One region of the Streptomyces sp. NPDC048002 genome, then DNA from elsewhere that is predicted to be linked to it. Evidence: riboswitches for the same ligand, from Rfam matches in the RefSeq annotation. Region 1 holds a riboswitch; each other region holds the start of a gene.
What was found. Region 1 has a riboswitch for cyclic di-AMP ahead of AB0E07_RS30510 (NlpC/P60 family protein). Riboswitches for the same ligand answer to the same signal wherever they lie in the genome.

Region 1 (6,324 bases):
GTCACCGGTGTGATCCTGGTCGGTCTCAACCAGGCGGACGACCAGACCGTCAACAACATCAAGATCGGCGTCAAGCTCGCCCTGCTGATCGTGATCCTCGGCCTGGTCTACGTGAAGCGGGACGACGAGAAGGTGGACAAGGGCCTGTTCGGGCTGGTGGGCCTGCTCACCACGGCGAACGTCTTCATCGCCGTGCTGTGGACGTGAGCCCGCCGTCCGGGCTGCCGTCGGCGGCCGCGTAGTCCCGCGCCTCCCGGACCGCGCCCGCGGCGACGGCCAGCCAGACCGCGACCGCGATCCACAACAGGACCTCGCCGGGGACCTCCAGCCAGGACGCGTCGAGAGCGGCGGCGACCGACAGGGTCGCCGCCGCCGTCATGCCCAGCGGGAACACGGTCGCCCAGCGGCGGACGTCGTAGCGAAGCCGCGGCCGGACGAACTCGGCGGCCATCAGGACGGCGTACCAGGCCAGATCCAGTACCAGCAGGCCCCCGGTGACCGTGTGCAGTACGTCGTCGGCGTCGTTGTTCCACAGATACAGTGCCGCGCTGTCGGCGGAGATCAGCTCGGACCCGGCGAGCGCGGAGATGGACAGCGCGCCACCGGCGACCCAGTGGTCACCGGCCCCCTCGGTCACCTGACGCGGATCGAAGCGGACGAGCGCGGCGGCGTAGACGACCAGGCCGAGCCAGAACAGTACGAGCGCGGCATGGGCCAGCCACGCCGACGCCTCCGCGGCGGCGAGCGTCGCACCCAGCACGGCGAGCCCTTGGGTGGCCACGCAGCTCAGGAACACCGCGCCGGACATACCGCGGTGCCAGTGGCGCACGACGGCGTAGAGCAGATACGGCCACAGCAGCGCCGACAGGGCCAGCAGGGCCGCGGCGAGGGTCTGCCAGCCGAGGGCGGAGAAGCGGGTGCCGAGTACCGTCGTCGCCGCGACGGCCGTGAGCCCGGCGGGCGTGGCGGCCTCCCGCAGCCACCGCCGCGGCTCCCGTGCCAGCCGCAGGGCGAAGTCCGCGGCCAGCCCGAGCCAGGCGGCACACGCCACCACCAGGGTGAGCCGGGAGAGGACCTCGTAGCCGGCGAGGTGGAGCCCGACGGACACGATGCCGGTCGCCATCACCGCCGCCCCGGCCGCCGGAGGACGCTGCGCCCACCAGGCGCGCAAGGAGTGAGGGGCAGAGGTGCCGGGCATGCGCCGATGCTAAGGAGCCGGGCGCGCGTTCCCGGCGGGCCACGCGCGCGGGAGCCCCGAAATACGCGCGGGCGCAGGCAGCCGGGCGGCGGCCCCGGCTCCGGAACGGGGAGGGCAGCCACAGCCGTGCGCCCGCCACCGGACGCAGGCCCACGCGGGCGCCGCTCCTGCGGGAGACCTCCCGCGCGCGCCGCTCACGGAGACACGCGCGCGCCGCTCACAGGGACACGCGAGCGCCGCTCACAGGGACACGCGCGCGTGCCCCGCGCTCAGGCGGGCCGTACGACGCTGTGGATCGAGCCCTCGCCGTCGTAGTAGATCGACTCCTCGCGGACGTACGCGCCCGGCTTGGGGGCGTGGATCATCATGCCGTTGCCGATGTAGATGCCGACGTGGGTGACGTCGTCGTAGAAGAAGACGAGGTCGCCGGGCTGCGCGCTGGCGAGGGAGACCGTGGTGCCCGCGTTGACCTGGTCGTAGGTGGTGCGCGGCAGGGAGATCCCCGCGGCGTTCCAGGCGCCCTGGGTCAGGCCCGAGCAGTCGTAGGAGTCGGGGCCGGTGGCGCCCCACACGTACGGCTTGCCGATCTGCGCGCGGGCGAAGGCGAGCGCCTTCTCGGCCTTGGCGGCGTAGGAGGAGTCCGACGCGGACGCGGACTCGCCGGCGCTCGTCCCGGTCGAGCCGGAGGAACCGCTCTCCTGCTGAGCGGCCTCCGCGGCCTCCTTCTGACGCTGCTCCTCTGCGGCCTGCTGCTCGGCCAGCTCGGCCGCCTTGGCCGCGGCCTCCTCCTGCCGCTTGCGCTCGATCGCGGCGAGCCGCGCCTTCTCCTCCGCCGTCAGCTCCGAGAGCAGCTCGCGCGCGTCGGCGAGCTTCTTCTGCACCGTCGACTTGGCGGTCTTCAGGTCGTTCTGCGACTCGCTGAGCGTCTGGAGGCTCTCGGTGGCCTCCTGGCGCTTCTTCATCGTCGACGACTGCTGCGTGATGTAGTCGTCGACCGCCTCCTTCTGACGGCCGGTCATCCGGTCCATCAGCTGGGTCTGGTCGAAGTAGTCCTGCGGCGAGTCCGCCAGCAGCAGCGTCGCGGTGTCGGGGGCCGCCGCGCCCGTGCGGTACTGGGCGGCCGCGAAGGAACCCAGCTCCTCCCGCGCGTCGTTGAGCTTCTGGGTGCGCTTGGCGACGTCGTCCAGGAGCGTGTCGACCTGCTTGCGCTGCTTGGTCGTCTTCTCCTTGGCCGCGTTGTACTTCTCGGTCGCCGACTCCGCCTGGCGGTAGAGGCTGTCGACCTTCTTCTCGACCTCTTCGAGGCTGGGCTTGTCGTCCGTGGACGGGCTGGCATTGGCCGTCTGGGACAGGAGGGCCACCGAGGTGAGGGCGGCCGTGGCGAGGGCAGGGGTGCGTATGCCTGCTACGCGCGTACCGGCGGGACGCGACTTGCGGTGCGACGCCAAGGGAGGCGACTCCTTCCATGCTCCGCCTACCGAGTTAGCTGTCGGGTTCGGGCGGGTGGTTCGGAAGGGTTGCCCTACAGCCCTGTCCCGGTGCGGGAGTTGGGCCGATTCACCCCAGGATCGGTTTGGGTCCCCGGCTCCGGCTGCCGTGGAAGGGCAGCGGACTCGGCGGAGGCCGCGCGGCCCGGCGACGTTCGCCGGAGGGGGTCGTACGGCCTGACCGGCACGGTAGCCAACTCGTGTGGCCCCTGTGAAGGTTGATGGGTGATATGCCCGATACATTTTCGTGACCTTTGGTCAGAGCGGCCTTGAACGCGTTCGATCCAGGTCGGTGTGTGATGGTTTGAAGCCTTTGAATGCGTCGCGCCGCTTACGCGAGAATTCGGGCAATGGCCGCATCTGGTTGCGCCCGCGCGATCACGGTGAGTGAAGGTGTTGCGGGCGTGGTGACGAACGTCTCGGACGGGCGTGAGGGCGTGGCGGACCTCTCGCGCCCCGGTCGGCCCGGCCGTCGCGGGTGAGTCGGTGGGGGTGCCCGACAGGGCTGCGGCGGCCACCACTTCGCCCGTCCGATCGCGGAGGGTGACGGCTCGGTCGCGGGTGGGAGGGTCCCGCACGGCGCCCTCCCCGGAAGATCATCGGCCGCTGGATCGAGGGATGTTCGCGAGGGCGGCGGCGGGCTGTCAGTGGGGCGCCCTAAACTCGGAGAGCGATGAGCAGCCTCTTTGACGACAGCTTCCTGGCGGATCTCCAGGGCCCCCGCGCCCACCACGAGGAACCCCCGCCGCCGCCCGAGGACGATCACGCTCCGGAGCAGGTTCCGGACGATCTGTTCGGCGGGAAGTTCGACGTGCCTCCGGACCGGGACGCCTACTACCGCGACGGCGCTCCCCGCCCGGCGCTCGACGCCGCGGCGCTCATCGAGGGGCTCAACGAGAACCAGCGCGCCGCCGTCGTGCACTCCGGCACCCCCCTGCTCATCGTGGCGGGCGCCGGCTCGGGCAAGACCCGCGTCCTGACCCACCGCATCGCGCACCTGCTCGCCGCGCGCGACGTGCACCCCGGGCAGATCCTCGCGATCACCTTCACCAACAAGGCCGCCGGTGAGATGAAGGAGCGCGTCGAGCAACTCGTCGGCCCGCGCGCGAACGCGATGTGGGTGATGACCTTCCACAGCGCGTGCGTACGCATCCTGCGCCGGGAGAGCAAGAAGCTCGGGTTCACCTCGTCGTTCTCGATCTACGACGCCGCCGACTCCAAGCGGCTGATGGCGCTCGTCTGCCGGGACCTCGACCTCGACCCCAAGCGCTTCCCGCCCAAGTCCTTCAGCGCCAAGATCAGCAACCTGAAGAACGAGCTGATCGACGAGGAGGACTTCGCCGCCCAGGCGACGGACGGCTTCGAGAAGACCCTCGCGCAGGCGTACGCCATGTACCAGTCGCGGTTGCGGGAGGCCAACGCCCTCGACTTCGACGACCTGATCATGACCACGGTCAACCTGCTGCGCGCCTTCCCGGACGTCGCCGAGCACTACCGCCGCCGCTTCCGGCACGTCCTCGTCGACGAGTACCAGGACACCAACCACGCGCAGTACGCCCTGGTGCGCGAACTCGTCGGGACGAGCGAGCACCCCGTGGACGTCCCGCCCAGCGAGTACGACCTCCCGCCGGCCGAACTCTGCGTCGTGGGCGACGCCGACCAGTCGATCTACGCATTCCGCGGCGCGACCATCCGCAACATCCTCCAGTTCGAGGAGGACTACCCGGACGCGACGACGATCCTGCTGGAGCAGAACTACCGCTCCACCCAGACCATCCTCTCCGCCGCCAACGCCGTCATCGAGCGCAACGAGTCCCGCCGCCCCAAGAACCTGTGGACCAACGCGGGCTCGGGCGCGCGCATCACCGGCTACGTCGCCGACACCGAGCACGACGAGGCCCAGTTCGTCGCCGACGAGATAGACCGACTCACGGACGGCGGGGACGCCAAGGCCGGTGACGTCGCCGTCTTCTACCGCACCAACGCCCAGTCCCGCGTCTTCGAGGAAGTCTTCATCCGCGTCGGCCTGCCCTACAAGGTCGTCGGCGGGGTCCGCTTCTACGAACGCAAGGAGGTCCGGGACGTCCTGGCCTACCTGCGGGTGCTCGCCAACCCGGAGGACTCCGTCCCCCTGCGGCGCATCCTGAACGTCCCCAAGCGGGGCATCGGCGACCGTGCCGAGGCGATGATCGACGCGCTCTCCCAGCGCGAGAAGATCAGCTTCCCGCAGGCGCTGCGCCGGGTCGACGAGGCGTACGGCATGGCCGCGCGCTCCACCAACGCCGTCAAGCGGTTCAACACGCTGATGGAGGAGCTGCGTACGATCGTGGAGTCCGGCGCGGGACCGGCGACGATCCTGGAGGCGGTCCTCGAACGCACCGGATACCTGGCCGAGTTGCAGGCGTCCACGGACCCGCAGGACGAGACCCGGATCGAGAACCTCCAGGAACTCGCCGCCGTGGCACTGGAGTTCGAGCAGGAGTCGGAGGAGACGCCGGGCGGGCTCTCCGCCTTCCTGGAGCGCGTCGCACTCGTCGCCGACTCCGACCAGATCCCCGACGAGGACGAGGACGGCTCCGGAGTCATCACCCTGATGACCCTGCACACCGCCAAGGGCCTCGAATTCCCGGTCGTCTTCCTCACCGGCATGGAGGACGGCGTCTTCCCGCACATGCGGGCCCTCGGCCAGAACAAGGAGCTGGAGGAGGAGCGGCGCCTCGCCTACGTGGGCATCACCCGCGCGCGCGAACGGCTCTATCTGACGCGCTCGTCGATGCGCAGCGCCTGGGGTCAGCCGTCGTACAACCCGCCCTCCCGGTTCCTGGAGGAGATCCCGGCCCAGCATGTGGAGTGGAAGCGCACGGGTGCCACCGCGCCGGTCTCCGCCGGGCCGGTGTCGGGCGTGGCCGCCTCGCTGTCGTCGAGCCGCTCGCGTTCCGCCGCGTCCGGTGCCTCCGGCTTCGCCACCCGGCGGACCTCGGAGAAGCCGGTCGTCGCGCTGGCGGTGGGGGACCGGGTCACCCACGACCAGTTCGGGCTCGGCACGGTGATGGCGGTCAAGGGCACGGGCGCCAACGCCGAGGCGACGATCGACTTCGGCGACACCAAGCCCAAGCGGCTGCTGCTGCGGTACGCGCCGGTGGAGAAGTTGTAGCCGCCCCCGGGACGGCCGACCGGGGCCCTCGCCGAACGGCGGGGGCCCGCAGGGAAGTTGTTACGTCGGGTCGAGACCGTGGCTGCGCAGCCAGGCGAGCGGGTCGATGGCCGAACCGCCGGCCGGGCGCACCTCGAAGTGCAGGTGCGCACCGGTCGAGTTGCCCGAGTCGCCGGCGTACGCGATCTGGTCCCCTGCCTTCACCGTCGTGCCGGTGGCGACGTGGTACGTGGAGAGGTGGCAGTACCACGTCTCCGTGCCGTCCTTCGCGGTCACGATCATCATGTTGCCGTAGGCGCTGTTGAACTGGGTGCGCACGGTGCCGTCGGTGGCCGCCATGACCGGCGTGCCGTAGGCGACGGGGAAGTCGATGCCGGTGTGCGAGGACATCCAGTTGATGCCCGCCTGGCCGAAGTAGGCGCTGAGACCGTGCTGGGCGACCGGCAGCGCGAACTTGGGGCGCAGCCGCTCCTTGCGGGCGGCCT
Region 2 (6,324 bases), on a different contig from region 1:
GGTGGAGATCACGCCGACCACGCGGCGAGTTGCGCGCGCACCCAGTCGGCGACGTCCCGGACGCCGTCCTCGCCGCGCAACGACTGGAAGACCACGGGAAGTTCGGCCCGCTGGGCCTTGGCGTCGGCCGCCATCCGGGCGAGGTCGGAGCCGACGTGGGGGGCCAGGTCGGTCTTGTTGACGACGAGCAGGTCGGCAGTGGTCACGCCGGGTCCGCCCTTGCGCGGGATGTCGTCGCCGCCCGCGACGTCGATCACGAAGATCTGCGCGTCGACGAGCCCCTTGGAGAAGGTCGCGGTGAGGTTGTCGCCGCCGGACTCCACCAGGATGAGGTGGAGCGGCCCGACCTCGTCCTCCAGGTCCTCGACGGCTTCGAGGTTGGCGGAGATGTCGTCCCTGATCGCGGTGTGCGGACAGGCGCCCGTCTCCACGGCGGTGATCCGCTCGGGCGGCAGCACGGCCTCCCGGAGCAGGAACTCGGCGTCCTCGCGGGTGTAGATGTCGTTGGTGACGACGGCGAGGGAGAGTTCGTCGCGCAGGGCCCGGCAGAGCGCGGCGACGGTGGCGGTCTTCCCGGACCCCACCGGGCCGCCGAGCCCGATCCGCAGGGCGCGCCGCGAACCGTCGGGGCGGCGGGCGTCGGCGCTCACGGCGGCGGGACCGTCGTGGGAGTGGTCGAGATGCATGGGAGGCTCCGTTTCTTCGGGGTTTCGGCCCGTCCCGGGTCCGAGGGTCGGTGCGGTCAGGACGCGAACAGCCGTACGGCCCAGGAGGCGTGGGCCTCGGCGCCGATCTCCAGCAGCGGGGAGGAGCCGGCGGGCAGGGCGTCGACCCCCTCGTCGAGCGCCGTGCGGGCCGCGGTGACGGCGGACTCGGCCACCACGTCCAGTTCCGGCGCCAGCCGCGCCAGGACGGCCGTGGCCCGGAAGGGGTCCAGGCTCAGCAGCCGCACCGTCGCGGACGCTGGCCCGCTGACGCTCTCGTAGACCGCGCAGTACGCGGCGTCCATCGGGCCGAGACCGGCCGCGCGGGCGGTCACGCCCAGCACCACCGGCTGATGCGCGCCCTTGGGGAACTGCCCTGCCAGGGCGTCGAGTTCGGGCGACGGCCAGGTGGCGCGGGCGGCCCGCACCAGCTGCCGCCCGAGTCTGCGCGCGGCGAGCCGCAGCGCGGGCGACGGGGTGCGGGCGTCCGCGGCCGCGTCCAGGGCGACGGGGTCCATACCGAGCGCGGCGGCCGCCGCGAACGCCGCGGCCACCCTTCCGGCCGTGTGCAGCCGTCCGCGGCAGAACTCCTCCAGGTCCGCCGCCCCGGTGACCCGGCCCGCCTTGACGGCCTCCTCCGCGCCCCCGGAGTGCGCGTGTCCTCCGGCGGGGAAGCGGCCGTCGGCGAGGACGAGCAGTGCTGCCCTGGACATCAGAAGAGGAAGTAGCGCTGAGCCATGGGCAGTTCAGCGGCGGGAGTGGCCTCGACCAGCTCCCCGTCGATGTGGACGGCGAAACTGTCGGGGTCCACCCGCACCTCGGGCCGGGCGTCGTTCTGCCGCATGTCGGCCTTGGTGACCCCGCGTGTGGACTCGATCGGCACGAACTTCTTGCCGAGCGCGAGCCGTTCCGGCAGCCCGTCCTCGATGGCGAGGGGCGCCACGAAGTTCAGGGAGTTCGACGCCGGTCCGCGCCCGATCGCGCCGAACATCGGGCGCGGGAGGATCGGCTGGGGCGTGGGGATGGAGGCATTGGCGTCGCCCATCTGCGCGTACGCGATCTGGCCGCCCTTGAGGACCAGGTGCGGCTTGACCCCGAAGAAGGCGGGTTCCCACAGCACGAGGTCGGCGAGCTTGCCGGTCTCGACGGAGCCGACCTGCCCGGCGATGCCCTGGGCCAGTGCCGGGTTGATCGTGTACTTGGCGACGTAGCGCCGCACCCGGTGGTTGTCCGCGCGGCCGTCGCCCGGCAGCGCGCCCCGCCGGCGCTTCATCACGTGCGCGGTCTGCCAGGTCCGCAGGACGACCTCGCCGACGCGGCCCATGGCCTGCGAGTCGGAGGAGATGATCGAGATGGCCCCGAGGTCGTGCAGGACGTCCTCGGCGCCGATGGTCGAGGGCCGGATCCGGGACTCGGCGAAGGCCAGGTCCTCGGGCACCGCCGGGTTGAGGTGGTGGCAGACCATCAGCATGTCGAGGTGTTCCTCGGCGGTGTTGACGGTGAAGGGCCGGGTCGGGTTGGTGGAGCTGGGCAGCACATGGGACTCGGAGACCACGGTCATGATGTCCGGCGCGTGCCCACCGCCCGCGCCCTCGGTGTGGTAAGCGTGGATGCCCCGGCCGCCGATGGCGGCGAGGGTGTCCCCGACGAACCCGGCCTCGTTGAGGGTGTCCGTGTGGATGGCGACCTGGATGCCGGTCCGGTCGGCGACGGTCAGCGAGGCGTCGATGACGGCGGGCGTGGAGCCCCAGTCCTCGTGCAGTTTCAGCGCCATCGCGCCGCCGCGGATCTGCGAGAGCATCGCCTCGTGCGAGACGGTGTTGCCCTTGCCGAGGAAGCCGATGTTGAGGGGGTAGGCCTCCATCGCCTCCAGCATCCGGGCCAGGTGCCACGGTCCCGGGGTCACGGTGGTCGCCTTGGAGCCCTCGGCCGGGCCGGTGCCGCCGCCGACCAGGGTGGTGATCCCGGAGGCCAGCGCCTCGTCGGCGATCTGCGGGCAGATGAAGTGGACATGGGCGTCGATGGCACCGGCGGTGAGGATGCGCCCGTTGCCCGCGATGATCTCGGTCTCGGGGCCGATGACCAGGTCCGGGTGGACCCCGTCCATGGTGTCGGGGTTGCCGGCCTTGCCGATGCCGGTGATCCGCCCGTCCCGTATGCCGACGTCGGCCTTGACGACGCCCCAGTGGTCGATGACCACGACACCGGTGACGACCGTGTCCGGAGTGCCGTCTGCGCGCGTAGCGCGGGACTGGCCCATGGACTCCCGGATGACCTTGCCGCCGCCGAACACGGCCTCGTCACCGGCGAGCCCGGGGCCGCCGGAGCGGTCCTCCTCGATCTCCACGAGCAGATCGGTGTCGGCGAGCCGGATCCGGTCACCGGTGGTCGGGCCGAACAGGTCGGCGTAGGCGGCACGCGAGATCTCAGGCATCGAGGGCACCTCCGGTCTCCCCGCGCAGTCCGGGCACGACACGGGCGCCGGCCAGCGGGACGAGTTCGACGTCGACGGGGATCCCGGGCTCGAAGCGCACGGCGGTGCCGGCGGCGACGTTGAGCCGCTTGCCGCGGGCGGCCGCGCGGTCGAACTCCAGTCCGGGGTTGGCCTCGGCGAAGTGGTAGTGGGAGCCGACCTGGACGGGTCGGTCGGCGGCGTTGAGCACCGTCAGCCGGGTGATCTCGCGGCCTTCGTTGTACACAATGGGCCCGTCCGCGAAGAGGACCTCACCGGGAATCATCGACAGCGCCCCTCTCAGACGATCGGCTCGTGGACGGTGACGAGCTTGGTGCCGTCGGGGAAGGTCGCCTCGACCTGGACGTCGTGGATCATCTCCGGGATGCCCGCCATGACGTCGTCGCGGGTGAGCAGTTTGCGGCCGGAGGCCATGAGCTCGGCGACCGTGCGGCCGTCCCGCGCGCCTTCGAGGATGTGCGAGGTGATGAGGGCGACCGCCTCGGGGTGATTGAGCTTCACTCCGCGGGCGCGGCGCTTCTCGGCGACGTCGGCCGCCACATGGATCAGCAGCCTCTCTTGCTCGTGCGGGGTCAGTTGCACGTCCCACCTCACAGTCCTCGCTCCGGACCGTGCGGGGCCCGGCTGCCGCGGCCACGGGCAAAGTGCCTGGTGGCGTGGAGGGAGGCTAGTTGGACCGAGTTTCGGGCACGTTAACCGAGCTGTGATCCGACCGGACCTCCGAGGCGGCGGCGACGAGGGCCTCCGACCCCCGCGCGCAGGGCTCCGAAGAGGTCCGCCCACCCTCGGCCGGAGGGCGGGCCACCCGGGCGGGCCGGACGGCTGATACCCGGGCGGGCCGGACGGCTGGCGATCAGGCTGCCCGGAACCGGAAACTGACGCGCGCTCACCTCTCACCGGCGTGCGCGCCGCGCGGGCCGTACGGTGAGCGCCGCCGGTCTCGCGTCACCACTCCCCCGCGCTCGGACAGTTGACGCAGGTGAGCCGGGTCGGACCGTCGGGACGCCACGCCGAGCCGTCCGGAGCCGAGTCGAAACGGACCAAACGACGTACCCCCTTTCAGCGTAGACATGGCTCCTTTTGTCGACCCGTCAGAGTTGCGCAACGCGCGTGGACCGAACACCGCATCGGACGTTCCGTCGCTGGTCCGGACCTCCCCGGGCACCTCGACGATCGTTCGAACGGAGCAGTGTCCACCCGAACGGGTGAGTGGTGACTAACGCCACAAATACCCGGTTCCATTGGGATTTTCGGACATCCGTGGGCCAAGATCCCTGTCTGACGACAAGCCCCCGCCACCGCGGCGGGGCGGTCCGGGCGGACGCCGAGTCCTGCCGCCGCCCGGATGACCGGTCGACAGGAGTGCATCGGCAGGAGTGGAGGACCCGAGCACGACGGGTCGCCGGCGCGGAGGTTCGCGCCGAGCAGCCCTTGGGGTGAAGCCGCATCGCGGCCGGGCAACTTCGCCAGCCCGAATCCGACAGGTCATCCTTCACAGGCGGCTGACGAAGGGTTGCGCATGACTGCGCTCAATCGTGTCCCGTCGCTGATGGTCCGGGCCGGTACGGCCTCGGCCCTCACCATCGCCGCCGTGGGCGGTTCGATCGTGGCCCCCGGCCTCTCCGCTGAGGCGGAGGCGGCCACGCCGGCGACGAAGGCACTCCAGGTCGCGGCCTCCAAGAAGGGTGCCCCGTACAAGTGGGGCGCCACCGGACCGCACCGCTTCGACTGCTCCGGGCTCACGCTGTACGCGTTCAAGAAGGCGGGCAAGAAGCTGCCCCGTACCGCGGCCCAGCAGTACAACAAGACGCGCCACATCTCCGCCAACAGCCGCAAGGCGGGTGACCTGGTGTTCTTCCACTCGGGGTCGAACATCTACCACGTCGGCATCTACGCCGGGAAGGGCAAGCTCTGGCACTCCCCGAAGACCGGGGACGTGGTGAGGCTGCAGAAGATCTGGACCAAGAGCGTCTGGTACGGCCGGGTGAGCTGACCCGGCGCCCGAGGGGCGGCGGCGTCCCTGACTCGCCGCCGCCCCGACGGGCACTCAGGAGACGGCCTCGAACAGCAGGACCGCGCCCAGGACCGTCAGGGCGGTACCGGTGACGGCCTCGACGGCACGGGCGGCCCGCGGCCGGCGCAGCCACCGGCCGAGCCGGTCCACGAGCAGCGCCACGGCCGGGAACCACAGCAGGGCCAGCACCACCACGATCAGCGCCAGCAGCAGCGTGCGGGGCAGCGCGGGAGCCCCCGCGGGCACGAACTGGGGCAGCAGGCTCAGGAAGGTGATCGGCGCCTTCGGGTTGAGGGCGTTGGTGACGAAGCCCTGCCGCAGCGGGCGCCCGCTGCCGGGAGCCTCCGTGGGCTCGGCGGGCCGGGGCCTGCCGGGAGCCTCCGCCCGCTCGGCGGGCCAGGGTCTGCCGGGAGCCTCCGCCGGCTCGGCGGGCCGGGGCCGGCGCAGCGAGAGCAGGGTACGGGCGCCGAGGTGGAGCACATAGCAGCCGCCCAGCACCTGGAGCGTGCGGAAGAGGGCCGGCACCGCGGTCAGGACGGCGGCGACGCCCGCGACCGCCAGGGCGGTGTGCAGCAGCAGCCCGCCCGTGATGCCCAGCGCGCAGGCGACACCGGCCCGGCGCGAGACGAGGGCGTTGCGTACGACGACGGTGAAGTCGGCCCCGGGCATGGCGACCATGCCGGCGGCGACCCCGGTGAAGGCGAGCAGCTGTGCGTCCATGGGCCCAGCCTGCCGCTCCGGAGCCTTCAGCAGGTATGTCGAATAACCTGGGTCCGCCTTAAGCATCGCTTTGGGCTCAGGCTCTCCCAGACAGGTCTCCCGGCATGTACGACCCCACACGGCTGGCGGCGCTGGTCGCGGTCGCCGAGTCCGGTTCGATCACCCGGGCCGCCGAGCGGCTCGGCTACACCCCGCCCGCGCTCTCCCAGCAGCTGGCGAAGCTGGAGCGGGAGGCGGGCACGCCCCTGCTCGTCCGGCACCATCGCGGGGCCCGGCTCACCGGAGCGGGCGAGCTGCTGGTGGCGCGGGCCCGTCGGGTGCTCGACGAACTGGAACAGGCCCGGCACGAGCTGGCCCGGCTCACCGGTCTGGCCGGGGGAACCCTGCGGCTCGGTACGTTCCAGACCGCGGGC
Region 3 (6,324 bases), on a different contig from region 1:
CTTCAGCCGTTCCGCGAGGTCGGTCATCCGCAGCCGCCGCTCCGGCGACTCGGAGAGGTGGGCGAGGATGGAGTAGTACAGGTGCGGCATGCCGGCGTCCTGTTGGAGCTGCCGGTCCAGGGCGTCCTCCAGCAGGAGGGCGGCACCCAGGTACGCGCGCCAGGCGCGCTGTTCCTCGGGAGTGAGCCAGCGGGTCGTCATGGACCCAGTGTAGTTTTGCTTAAAACTTGAACCAAGCCCGCCGAACCAAGCCCGCCGAATCAAGCCCGCCGAATCAAGCCCGCCGAACCAGCCCGCCGGTCCCGTCCGGCCCCTTCTGGAGCACCGATGCCCCTCCCCTACGTCCTGCTGTCGGCGGCCGTCTCCCTCGACGGCTACCTGGACGACACCGGCCCCGAGCGGCTGCTGCTCTCCAGCCCCGCCGACTTCGACCGGGTCGACGAGGTACGGGCCTCGGTCGACGCGATCCTCATCGGCGCCGGAACCCTCCGCGCCGACAACCCGCGCCTGCTGGTCAACTCCCCCGAGCGGCGCGCGGCCCGGACCGCTGCCGGACGGCCGGAGTACCCCCTGAAGGTCATGGTCAGCGGCAGCGGTGACGTCGACCCGGCGGCGAAGTTCTGGCACACCGGCGGCGAGAAGGTCCTCTACACCACCGACCGGGGCGCCGAACGGGCCCGCGCCCTCGGCCTCGCCGCGGACGTGGTCCCCCTCGGCCCCGGCCTCGGCTGGGTCCCCCTGCTGGCGGACCTGCACGGCCGGGGCGTGAGCCGGCTGATGGTCGAGGGCGGCGGCCGGATCCACACCCAGCTCCTCCAGGAGGGCCTGGCCGACGAACTCCAGCTGGTCCTCGCCCCGCTCTTCGTCGGCGACCCCGCCGCCCCCCGGCTCTTCGGCCCCGGCGCCTACCAGCCCGGCCGGCTGCGCCTGGTGGAGTCCCGCCGCATCGAGGACGTGGTCCTGATGCGCTACGAACCCACCGCCCCCGGGGCCGGCGCGCACGCCACCACCGCCGACCACCACTGGCTGCGGCTCGCCTGCGAACTGGCCGAGCTGTGCCCGCCGTCCCGCACGGCGTTCAGCGTCGGCGCGGTGGTGGTGGCCGCCGACGGCACCGAGCTGGCCCGCGGGTACTCCCGGGAGGGCGACGACCCCGTGGTCCACGCCGAGGAGGCGGCCCTCGCCAAGATCGACCCCGCCGACCCCCGGCTGCCCTCCGCGACCGTCTACAGCAGCCTGGAACCCTGCGCCCACCGGGCCTCCCGCCCGGCGCCCTGCTCCCGGCTGATCCTGGAGGCGGGCGTGCGCCGGGTGGTGACCGCCTGGCGGGAACCGGACACCTTCGTGACGGGCGCCGACGGCAGCGGAGCCCTCGCGGCGGCCGGTGCGGACGTGGTCGTCCTCCCCGAGTACGCGGACCGCGCCCAGGCCCCCAACCGCCACCTGGCGGACTGAGCGGACCGGCCGCCGGGCGGTGCGTCGTGGGGCCCGGCGGGGCCCGAATCAACGGATGTGCTTTGCGCCCCGCGGATGACGTACACTGGTTTCACCGACGCGGGGTGGAGCAGCTCGGTAGCTCGCTGGGCTCATAACCCAGAGGTCGCAGGTTCAAATCCTGTCCCCGCTACTGAAGGCCGAGGGCCGGAACCCGAAAGGGTTCCGGCCCTCGGTGCGTTCCCGCACCGCTCACCCGCTCACCCGCTCGGCCGCCCCGGTTCGCCCCCGGTCCCCGCCCCGGGAACCCTGGGAGGACGGCGGATCGCGGCGGGAGGCGGGCAGTGCGGGCTTCAGGCGTGGGTGGGTCCCGGAGCGTGCCGTCCGCACGCACCCTCGTGCGACTCCTCCCGCCGCTGCTGATCGTGGGCGGTGTCCTCTACGACGCCTTCATGCCCCCGGCCTTCACCGCCATCCCCTTCTTCACCGCCGCGCCCCTGGTCGCCGCGCCCCTGTACTCCCTGGCCGGTACCTTCGCCGCTGGTGCCGGAGCCCTGCTCGCCGCGTACTTCGTGCACATCCGGTTCGCCTTCGGGGCGGACGTGGACACCGTCACCGAGGTGATCACCGTGGTCACGGTCGCGATCCTGGCCGTCGTGCTCAACTCCGTCCTGCGCCGCGGCGACCTGCGGCTCGCCAGCCAGCGGCAGATCGCCGAGGCGACCCAGCGGGCCGTGCTGCCCCAGCCGCTGGAGCGGATCGGTGCCTTCGACATCGCCGCCCGCTACGAGGCGGCGCAGGCCGACGCCTACATCGGGGGCGATCTGTACGCGGTGCAGGACAGCCCGTACGGCGTGCGGCTGATCGTCGGCGACGTGCGCGGGAAGGGCATGAGCGCGGTGGCCGCCGTCGCCGTGGTCATCGGGGCCTTCCGGGAGGCCGCCGAGGAGGAACCCACGCTGACCTCGCTCGCGCGGCGGCTGGAGCGGGCGCTGGCCAGGGAGGGCGCTCGGCGGGACGGCATCGACGCCTTCGAGGGGTTCACCACGGCCGTGCTCGCCGAACTCCCGCACGACGGCCATGTCGTACGGGTCGTCAACCGCGGTCACCCGCCGCCGCTGCTGCTCCACGCCGACCGCACCGTCCGCGCCCTGCCCGCCACGGAGCCCGCCCTGCCGCTGGGCATGGGCGACCTGGGCGACTGGCCCGACCGGGCCGAGGAAGCCGCCTTCCCGCCCGGTGCCACGCTGCTGCTGCACACCGACGGACTGTCCGAGGCCCGTGACGCGCGGGGCGTCTTCTACGACCCCCAGCTGCGGCTCGCGGGCCGCGCCTTCGGCCACCCCGGCGCGGTCATCCGGACCCTGGCCGAGGAGGTGCGCCGGCACTGCGGCGGCGGGATGACGGACGACATGGCCCTGCTGGCCGTCCGCCGACCCGAGGCGTTACCCGGTGTGATCGGGTGGCAGCCCTCCGCATAACAACTGACATACCGTCAGGAAAACCCGGGTCCGCGAGGTGTGGCCAACTCGCCCGATTTGAAACCTCCATGACCGTAAAGTCCTGGCCGGAAAGCTTAATGATCAAGAGGAACAGCTTGGAATCCGGGCCCCGGGTCTATTAACGTTCGATAACGCAGCGCGGTCGTCCCAGCCGTCACAAGAGGCGGCTCCGTGCGCACGCGCCGAATCCCGCAAGGGAACCGGGGAACCACCACCTTGGGGTGAATCGCTCGTAGCCCGCCGGACATGGACGGCGGATATACGCGCGTAGGAGACCTTCCTGCTCCGAACCCGTCAGCTAACCCGGTAGGCGAGAAGGAAGGAAAGGAGCGCGCCCACGTGGCGTCAAACCCGCCTGCCCCGTTCGTGCCGAGTCAGCGTGGCGACGAGACCTTCGTCTACGGCAGCCACCGCACCGACGAGGGCCCGTGGGAGGAGTGGAACCCCACCGCCGACACCGTTCGCCCGGTCCGCGGCAAGCACCGTGTGTCCAAGCAGCGCGGCGGCGGACTGGCCCGCAGCTCCACCGTTCTCGGCGTCGGTGTCATCGCCGCCGTCGGCGGGGCCGGCATGGCCAGCGCGCAGTCCGGCAAGCCGCCGGTCGCCATCACCATCCCCGACCTGCCGCTGATCTCCGACGACTCCGCGGACGAGCCGGAGCCCGAGGCGTCGACCTCCCCGCTCAGCAGCGTCGGCATGACCACCACGGACACCGAGCAGGGCGCGGCCGACGCCGGCGAGGCCCTGCGCGCCCGGATCATGGCCCAGGCCGAGCAGCAGCAGGACCAGGTCGACACCAAGGCCGCCCAGGCCGCCGCCGCTGCCGCCGAGAAGGCCGCCACGGAGGCTGCCGCCAAGGCGGAGAAGGAGGCGAAGGCCAAGGCCGCCGCCGCCAAGGAGAAGGCCGAGCAGGAGGCCGCGGCGAAGGCCGAGGCCGAGCGCCTGGCCAAGCTGGCCAAGGAATACACCCTGCCGACCTCCTCCTTCACCCTCACCTCGACCTTCGGCCAGGCCGGCTCCATGTGGTCCTCCGGCTACCACACCGGCCTCGACTTCGCCGCCCCCACGGGCACGCTGCTCAAGGCGGTCCACACCGGCACGATCACCTCCGCCGGCTGGGACGGCTCCTACGGCTACAAGACCGTGCTCACCCTGGAGGACGGCACCGAGATCTGGTACGCCCACCAGTCCTCGATCAGCGTCAGCGTGGGCCAGAAGGTCAACACCGGCGATGTGATCGGCCGGGTCGGCGCGACCGGGAACGTCACCGGCGCCCACCTCCACCTGGAGGTCCACCCCGAGGGCTCCACCTCCGGCATCGACCCGCTCGCGTGGCTGCGCGACAAGGGCCTCAACATCTGAGATCCACCCCCGGTGAACCCCGGCGGTCCTGATGACGACCCCCCGACATCAGGGCTGCCGGTTTTTCGCTGCCCGCCCGCGCCTAGGACCGGTAGGGGTTGTACGCGGGGTACGGCCCCGCCGGGTGGGCCGGGTACGTCTGCTGGTGGACGGTCTGCGGGTACACCGGCTGCGACGGATACCCGTACGCACCGTGCATCGGCCACGGAGCGGCCGCCACCGGCACCCGCGGAGCCGTGGCACGGGCCGCGTGGTCGAGGGCCGGCCGGGCCACCTCCCGGCGCAGCCACAGCTCCCGCAGCAGCTCCGCCTCCCGTACGACGAAGTCGGCACCCGCGCGGCCCCCGCGCCCCCGGTGCCGCAGGAACGCCAGCGAGGTCGCGTACGCCTCGTACCGCGCCACCTCCCGGGCCGCCCGTCGTCCGCCGCCGCGCCGGGCGTGGGCGCGGGCCAGCCGGCGGGCCCGCATCGAGCCGAGCGCGAAGGGCTCGCCCGGGGTGAGCCAGCCGGCCACCGCGTAGGCGGGCAGTTCCTCCCGCACCGTGCGCAGCTCCCGCTGGCGCGTCCAGACCACCAGCCAGGTCAGCAGGCCGAACGCGGGCACCATGATCGCCGCGTACACGGCGAAGAAGCCGTACGGTCCGAACACCGACGAGCCGTTCCACAGCGCGTGCAGGCCCATCGCGAGGAGCAGTCCGCACGGCGGCAGCAGGACCCGCCGCCACCGCTGGCGGGGGCCGGCGAACGCGGCGACGCCGAAGCCGATGCCGGTGAGCACGGTGAACAGGGGGTGCGCGAAGGGGGACATGACGATGCGCACGAAGAAGGTGGCGGCGGTGACGGAGGCGATGCCGCTGTCGCCGGTCAGCTGGTCGGTGCCGAAGGCGGTGCCGAGGTAGAGGATGTTCTCGGTGAACGCGAAGCCGGTGGCGGTGACCCCGGCTATCACCACCCCGTCGACCAGGCCGGTGAAGTCGCGCCGCCGGAAGAGGAAGACGAGGAGGACGGCCGCGGCCTTCGCCGACTCCTCGACGACCGGCGCTATGACGGTCGCCCCGAGGGTGTCCGCGCCGGAGGGGTCCGCGGTGGCCGTCGCTATCCACCGGGTGGCGAAGCTGTTGGCGATGATGGCGATCAGCGCCGCCGCGCAGGCGCCCCAGGCGAAGGAGAACACCAGATTCCGCCAGGGTCCCGGCTCGACCCGGTCCAGCCAGCGGAAGGCGGCTATGAGCAGCGGCACGGGCAGCACGGCCAGCCCGAGCCCGACCAGGAACCCCTGGGTGCCGGTCTGTTCGCGGACCAGGGCCAGGATGACCAGGCCGGAGAGCGCGAGCAGGGTGGTCAGAGCGCCGTACCGCACCCAGGCCCGCTGCCACCAGTGCGCAGGGCGCGGTGAGCCCCCGGCGGGACCCGGGGGTCCGGTGGGGTGCGGCGGGTACGGAGGACGGGTGGCCACGGCATTGACCCTAACGAGGCAGGGGCGCCGCCCGCACGGGGGACAGCGGCGGGCTCAGGCGCGGCGGAAGAGAAGGTCGTTCACGACATGTCCCTTGTCTAGTCCCTGGCCCTCGAAACGGGTCAGCGGCCGGAACGGCGGACGCGGCGCGAAACCGCCGTCGGCCTGCGTGTTCTCGAAGTCCGGATGAGCGCTCAGCACTTCGAGCATCTGTTCGGCGTACGGTTCCCAGTCGGTGGCGCAGTGCAGCAGCGCGCCGGGCCTGAGCCGGGTCGCGGCGAGGTCCAGGAACTCGGGCTGGATCAGCCGTCGTTTGTGGTGGCGCTTCTTGGGCCAGGGGTCCGGGAAGTAGACGCGGAGCCCGTCGAGGGAGTCCGGCGTGAGCATCTCGCGCAGCAGGATGATCGCGTCGCCGTTGCCGACCCGGATGTTGGACAGGCCGTGATGGTCGGCGAGGTTGAGCAGATTGCCCTGGCCGGGGGTGTGCACGTCCACGGCGAGCACATTGGTGCCGGGGTCGGCCGCGGCCATCTGCGCGGTCGCCTCGCCCATCCCGAAGCCGATCTCCAG

Region 2: linked by a shared signal. The riboswitch ahead of AB0E07_RS29105 (C40 family peptidase) and the one ahead of AB0E07_RS30510 (NlpC/P60 family protein) in region 1 are both predicted to bind cyclic di-AMP.
Region 3: linked by a shared signal. The riboswitch ahead of AB0E07_RS13170 (M23 family metallopeptidase) and the one ahead of AB0E07_RS30510 (NlpC/P60 family protein) in region 1 are both predicted to bind cyclic di-AMP.

What each region holds. Positions count from the first base shown of each region.
Region 1 covers NZ_JBEZNL010000034.1:28,212-34,535, forward strand. Annotated here, with positions in the region: gene AB0E07_RS30500 (hypothetical protein) at 1-207, shown strand, start outside; gene AB0E07_RS30505 (tellurite resistance/C4-dicarboxylate transporter family protein) at 185-1,198, opposite strand; gene AB0E07_RS30510 (NlpC/P60 family protein) at 1,468-2,646, opposite strand; cyclic di-AMP (ydaO/yuaA leader) riboswitch at 2,655-2,827, opposite strand; gene pcrA (DNA helicase PcrA) at 3,359-5,839, shown strand; gene AB0E07_RS30520 (peptidoglycan DD-metalloendopeptidase family protein) at 5,900-6,324, opposite strand, start outside.
Region 2 covers NZ_JBEZNL010000030.1:56,022-62,345, forward strand. Annotated here, with positions in the region: gene AB0E07_RS29075 (urease accessory protein UreD) at 1-12, opposite strand, end outside; gene ureG (urease accessory protein UreG) at 9-686, opposite strand; gene AB0E07_RS29085 (urease accessory UreF family protein) at 743-1,417, opposite strand; gene AB0E07_RS29090 (urease subunit alpha) at 1,417-3,138, opposite strand; gene AB0E07_RS29095 (urease subunit beta) at 3,131-3,442, opposite strand; gene AB0E07_RS29100 (urease subunit gamma) at 3,457-3,759, opposite strand; cyclic di-AMP (ydaO/yuaA leader) riboswitch at 4,490-4,693, shown strand; gene AB0E07_RS29105 (C40 family peptidase) at 4,697-5,170, shown strand; gene AB0E07_RS29110 (LysE family translocator) at 5,225-5,911, opposite strand; gene AB0E07_RS29115 (LysR family transcriptional regulator) at 6,016-6,324, shown strand, end outside.
Region 3 covers NZ_JBEZNL010000008.1:15,425-21,748, reverse strand. Annotated here, with positions in the region: gene AB0E07_RS13190 (MarR family transcriptional regulator) at 1-201, opposite strand, end outside; gene AB0E07_RS13185 (dihydrofolate reductase family protein) at 328-1,455, shown strand; tRNA gene AB0E07_RS13180 (tRNA-Met) at 1,554-1,627, shown strand; gene AB0E07_RS13175 (PP2C family protein-serine/threonine phosphatase) at 1,779-2,915, shown strand; cyclic di-AMP (ydaO/yuaA leader) riboswitch at 3,107-3,264, shown strand; gene AB0E07_RS13170 (M23 family metallopeptidase) at 3,276-4,298, shown strand; gene AB0E07_RS13165 (PrsW family intramembrane metalloprotease) at 4,381-5,754, opposite strand; gene trmB (tRNA (guanosine(46)-N7)-methyltransferase TrmB) at 5,809-6,324, opposite strand, start outside.